2 regions of the Paenibacillus sp. FSL R5-0749 genome follow, and region 2 is predicted to be linked to the other one. Evidence: riboswitches for the same ligand, from Rfam matches in the RefSeq annotation. Region 2 holds a riboswitch; the other holds the start of a gene.
What was found. A riboswitch is a leader RNA that binds a small molecule or an ion and turns the genes downstream of it on or off. The one in region 2 is predicted to bind FMN.

Region 1: another riboswitch for FMN. It lies ahead of MKY85_RS16980 (DMT family transporter); the one in region 2 lies ahead of ribD (bifunctional diaminohydroxyphosphoribosylaminopyrimidine deaminase/5-amino-6-(5-phosphoribosylamino)uracil reductase RibD).

What each region holds. Positions count from the first base shown of each region.
Region 1 is NZ_CP152005.1:3,859,057-3,862,187, forward strand. It holds gene MKY85_RS16970 (CGNR zinc finger domain-containing protein) at 1-131, opposite strand, end outside; gene MKY85_RS16975 (DinB family protein) at 275-775, shown strand; FMN riboswitch at 859-1,012, shown strand; gene MKY85_RS16980 (DMT family transporter) at 1,157-2,137, shown strand; gene MKY85_RS16985 (amidase) at 2,468-3,131, shown strand, end outside.
Region 2 is NZ_CP152005.1:4,348,984-4,352,114, forward strand. It holds gene ribE (riboflavin synthase) at 1-57, opposite strand, end outside; gene ribD (bifunctional diaminohydroxyphosphoribosylaminopyrimidine deaminase/5-amino-6-(5-phosphoribosylamino)uracil reductase RibD) at 84-1,187, opposite strand; FMN riboswitch at 1,507-1,673, opposite strand; gene MKY85_RS19335 (hypothetical protein) at 1,862-3,131, opposite strand, start outside.

The sequences.
Region 1 (3,131 bases), 490 kb from region 2:
GAAGCCTGAAGTTGCCATCGATCCAGAAATTCTTGCTGCCAGTTCGCCTTCCCGAGCCTGTCCTCCGATCGATCTCCCCCACGCCAATCGTGATAATCGCTGTTTACAAAATCAGTCCAAAGTCTGTCCATGTCTACCTCCGTTTAGTGTAACCATCTTAATTTAATAAAGGTGGTTACACTCTGTCTTTGATGTGTTATATTAAGTGTAACCTCATTAATCAGTTTTAGCTAGTTACGTCACACATCACAATAATACTCAAGGAGGAACGGCAATGACGAAAACAACAGCATTAGATGTGTTACTGATTCAAAAGGATGATACATGGGATCAATGCAATTGGATTGTACCTTTGTCGAAGTCTTTGGAAGGTCTTACAGCAGAGCAAGCAGCCTGGATTCCACCCTCAGGAGGATTAAGCATCTGGCAGTTGGTTAACCATATGTATTATTACAATCATCGCTTATTATGTCGCATGCAAGGTAAAGAACCTACCCTTCCTGCTGTAGACTCCAATGAATACACGTTTGGCAATCCTGGGGATGCAACGGATGAAGCCGGATGGAATACACTGATGAAGAGTACAACTCGATTAGCCCAACAGTTGCGAGATCAATTGGCTGCACTTGAAGAGTCAGACCTTGAAGCTGCTTATATGGACTCTGAAGAGAAATGGGCACACGAACTTGCCCGCTGGATACTTCACGATGCCTATCACGCAGGACAGATTGTGCTCGTTCGCAGACAGCAAGGAAGCTGGAAAATCGTTTTCTAAAAAAATGCTTGAACTGCTAGCGCTTACAGGAATAAGATGAACTTATTAATGTTACAGCTTGTTCAATACACTATATAATTGAATAGGATCTTCGGGGTAGGGTGCAATTCCCAACCGGCGGTGATGTTCTTCGGAACCAGCCCGCGACTCGCTATTTGTTCTTAACAAAGGACATTTAGCGACTGACTTGGTGTGAATCCAAGGCCGACGGTACAGTCCGGATGAGAGAAGATCAACACATTGACATGCCGTTCACGGGAAGGCCTCTTTCCTGACGCATGTCCTTGGATGAGCCCCCGTTTATTTGGTATATACCAAAACGAGGGCTTTTGTCGATTTTGCCAACTGAAGATTCCGTGTTCTGACGAAGGAGTCCTGAATATGGAAAAGACATCAGCAGCATCACCTGTTTACCGCAAGGAACGAAGTAATACCGGATTCTGGCTTGTAGTTCTCGGCGCCGCTTTATGGGGTGTCGACCCACTCTTCCGCATTATTTTGCTAAATACGATGACATCCACGCAGATTGTACTGGTGGAACATATCATCGTCAGTCTGATCGCCATTCCTGTGCTGTGGAAATTCCGGGCTGATCTGAAAAACCTGCGTGCTCGCCACTGGATTGCCGTGATCTTTATCTCATGGGGAGGTTCAGCTCTCGCAACGGTGTTGTTCACCATGGCACTTACGCATAATGATCCAAACACGGTTCTTTTATTGCAAAAAATGCAACCACTCTTCGCTATCGTGCTGGCTAAGCTGTTATTGAAAGAGACGTTACCACGTCGCTTCGGTGGATTGTTCTTCATCGCATTAGCAGGAACGTATCTGCTCACATTCGGCTTCACATTGCCATTAGGTAACTGGGACAACTGGATTCATGCTGGAAGCTTGTTATCCCTTGGGGCTGCTGCCTTATGGGGAGGTTCAACCGTTATGGGACGATTGATGCTGGGACAGGCGCGTTACGAAACCGTCACCTCCCTTCGCTTTGTCGTTGCGCTCCCGCTCCTTATTTTTATGACGTGGAACGAAGGTGCGGCATGGACGTTTCCATCCGGAACGGGTGAACAGACTGCTGTTATCCTCAATATTCTTGGTCAGGCATTGTTACCAGGTTTGCTAAGTCTTCTGCTGTATTACAAAGGTCTGTCGTCAACCAAAGCTTCTGTTGCAACACTCGCAGAGCTTAGCTTCCCGATGGCAGGTGTGTTGGTGAACTGGATTGCTTTCCGTACACTGATTACATGGGAGCAGTTGCTTGGTTTCATCTTGATCTGGGTTGCCCTCTTTGCCATTTCCAAACAGCAAGAAAGATCATCCACTGTGGCCGATGCGGCACCAAAGCTGCGAACAGAGTAAGGTAATATCCACATCACATATAGATCAATAATTATCAAATATTAAAAGAAAGCCATTGTACATCGGATTAGATGAGCAATGGCTTTTTCATTTCCACTCCATTGATATGACTAGATCATTTTCTCAATGAGTAATACGAGCTACTAACCCCCTATTTTATTCGATATCGCAACTGATATCGAAACTCCTCCCCTCTTTTCCCTTCAACCTCATATCGAATATGCAAATCATTGCACTACGTCTCTTCTATGTTTTGTCTTTTGTCCAATCCGGTGGTACGATGACATATGGAATAAACAGATGAATTATATTCAGAGAGGAACGATCATCATGTCTTCATTCTCATATACCTCCTACGACGCCGTAGGTTTGGCTGAACTGATCCGATCCCGGGAAGTATCCCCGGTTGAATTGCTGGAAGCGGCGTTTGCACGCCTTGAAGAAGTGAATCCGCAACTCAATGCGGTTATTCGTACATACGAAACTCGCGCACGGGAGGAAGCAAGCTTGGTTCGCCCTGGAGAACAACCTTTTGCCGGTGTGCCCCTACTCCTGAAAGATATCTCGCAATCCTTGGAAGGTGAATTTCTGACTTCAGGCTCCCGTCTGTTCAGCGAGCATCGGGCATTACGCAATTCCAATTTTGTCACTCGACTCCGTGATGCGGGTTTTATCGTCATAGGACATACGAATACGCCCGAGTTTGGCTTGAAAAATATTACAGAGCCCCGCCTCCATGGTCCAAGTCGCAATCCCTGGAATATCAACCACTCGCCAGGTGGATCAAGCGGTGGTGCCGCTGCCGCTGTAGCTTCGGGTATTGTTCCCCTGGCTGGAGCCAGTGACGGAGGCGGTTCGATTCGTATCCCAGCTTCCTTTAGCGGATTGTTTGGATTGAAGCCAACCCGCGGGCGCACACCTGTAGGACCGGGAGTTGGTCGTCAATGGCAAGGCGCATCGATTGATTTTGCCCTCTCTCGCTCGGTTCGGGACA
Region 2 (3,131 bases):
GCCTTTCCGACCAATACGCCGGATCTGACCAACTTCTTCCACCAAACCGGTAAACATGCTGCCGCCTCCCTTGTTTAATTTATTTATTCAGGCCACACCGGAATACCGCCAATGCTGATATTATCTCCAACTTGTTCGATCTCCAACTGATTCAATTGAATTGCCTGGTTCATACGTTCCACACCCTCGAAGCGGAAACTGCCAGGTGTATCATAACCGCCTACAATCTTAGGAGCGATAAACATGAGCAGTCGATCGACCAACCGTGCCTCCAGCATCGCTCCATTCAGAGTGCCTCCGCCTTCAAGCAAAATCGAACCAATCTCACGCTCACCCAACTTGCTAAGTCCGTTTAACAGATCCACACGTGGTCCAGGACCACAGCGGATAATTTCAACACCGTAGGCTTCCAAACGTTCAGCAGCTTCAGGACTGGCTTCGTCTGTTGTCAATACCCATGTTGGAGCAAGACCATCCTTAACCATTTTGGAACCTACTGGAAGACGCAACTTGGAATCCACCACGATTCGTACCGGGCTGATGCCTTCCACTTGCAAGCGGGTTGTAAGCTCCGGATTATCTGCGATCACCGTGTCGACACCAACCATAATGCCTTGGTGACGATGACGAAGGGCATGCACAATCTCACGAGCGGACTCGTTGGAGATCCACTTACTGTCTCCGCTGCGAGTGGCAATTTTCCCATCCAAAGTCGTAGCCGTTTTCAGTGTCACGAAAGGAAGGCCTGTTGTAATAAATTTAATGAATTTTTCATTCATGCGTCTTCCACGCTCACGCAGTACGCCAACTTCAACTTCAATGCCTTGTTGACGAAGCATGCTTATGCCTCTGCCGGATACTTGCGGATTTGGATCTTCACAACATACCACAACACGTTTTACCTTTTCATGAATCAGGCGTTCACTGCAAGGTGGCGTCTTGCCATAATGACTGCAGGGCTCAAGTGTAACGTATACCGTACTGCCTTCTGCATCGCTGCCCGCCATGTTCAGTGCATGTACCTCCGCATGACCGGTTCCACGTTTCAGATGGCTCCCAAGGCCTACAATACGCCCCTCTTTCACAACCACACATCCAACAACCGGATTAATTCCCGTCTGTCCCTGTGCTCGTTCCGCCATATCTAGTGCCAGTGCCATATAAAATTCATCATTGATCATTTCCAAATCCGTTCACCCCGCGGTTTAAAGTCTTGTTTATTAAAAAATCCCCGTCGAACAACCGTTCGATGGGGATGATGAGAGACAAATGTCAACAACAGGAGTCAAATGGATACAGCACGCCAACACTTTGCCCAAAACTTCATTTCGGACAAGTGAAAATAGACACATACCTTAATGAACATCAATTACAGGTAAAGAGCTTTATCGTGTGGCATATGTATGGAACTGTCCGGCCTAACCGGATCTTCCCTGCACAGTGCAAGACAAACACATCGTGACTGTACAGCCAACTCCTGCTGAATGCAAACCTGTTAGGTCTGCACCTCTCCTTCTCCCATCCAGACTATACTGTCGGTTCTGGAATTACACCAGATCAGCCATCTGCCACAGGCAGACAGGTCACGGACTTTGCATCAAGTGCTGGACATGTGTCCTTACACTCCCTGCATCACCGCCGGTAGGGAATTGCACCCTGCCCTGAAGGATTGCTTTCGTTATTAATTGGATGTTAGCACTTTAATGCCAAAAAATCAATTGTTTTTTGTTCCTTTTTGTCACATACTAACTTTTAATAAGCTAAGATACAGCAAAAAAACCGCATCTCACTAAGAGACACGATTTTAAGTTTTTAGATTATAGATTTTAGTTTACATCCTTCTCAGTTCCATCACAGCATTCTACATATCAGGAAAACACCAACGCACCATATGCTTCAAATCTTTGGCATTGTGAAATGGCAAGCGGTCAGGTTCTGGCAGCGGCGAACTGGGAAGCGGAATACCTCTCGCAACTCTTCTGACCCAACTTGTGGAATCGATCGCGATAGCCGAGCATTGCCAGCGTCCAGTCGTTCTCGGTCGAAACGTTCTCTGCAAATCGGTTTTTCCCGGCATGTCAGGAAAGACACCATCGAGATATTCAACGATAACGCGTTTGTCTCTGACTTCATGACAGTATACCGTCACCCATACACCTTCCCGGACCCGAACAGCATACACATCTCCAGCTTCTGCCTCCCCTGTGCCTGCATCAGGAGATTTCTTTGGCACTTTCCCTCGAACACTTCTCATCTTCTCCAATGCTCCCAGGATCGTTTCCTTTACAGGTGGACTCTCTTCAGGTTTATCCGCAAGAGATATGCTACTCAGATCAAAATCATGGAATATCTTGTTCAGGTTGTTCTCATTGATTCCGATAGATGAGTCCCACCACGCCAGAGGAGCCTGTACCTCAACCCGCACATTGGGGCGCGCGTCACGCTGTATGTAAGTCGTGTATTCTGTGATCATTCCGGGATGTTCCGGCGTATCCAGTATGCCAATCAGAGCTAATGTCTCAAGCAAGTCCCGATAAGCATATTCCTTTTGTGTAGGCAAAAGACGTTCCTTCTTGAGTGCTATTGCTGCTTTGCTGTAGCGTGTTTTTGGAGGTAATTGGCGCAGCACTGTTAACACCGCACAGAGTGTCCAGCGGTCGTAATCATTAGGTATTGGAAGCTCCTGCGCGGCAGCTAGCTCTCGGAGTGCCAGTACTTGTCCAAAGGGATCACCATCCAAAGGTGTTCCATTGGTCATGCGCCAATACCATTGTAACGTCGAGTCGGTTGCTTGATCTACGCTTAATCCGCAGATCTGACAAGTACTCGAAGATGGATATGGCGTGTGTTCATGGCTTGGCATACCGCTTGCAATAAGCTTGCCCGTAATCAGCGAGCGCCAGATCATGGGTGCTGACCACATCGATGCGACAAAGGCCTGTGCTGCTTCATTTATCGTCCATTGATTTGCAAGTTGTTTCAGCTCAGCGATCGTTTCATCATGCCCCGGACGTACAAACCGGTTCGGTTCATGCCCCGCTGTCTCAAGCGCTTCTAAATCCGGTGTGGATATACTCTGAGAAACATCATGTCGGGATGCCTGTAGTTCCTCGTCCCATCGTGTGGGTCCG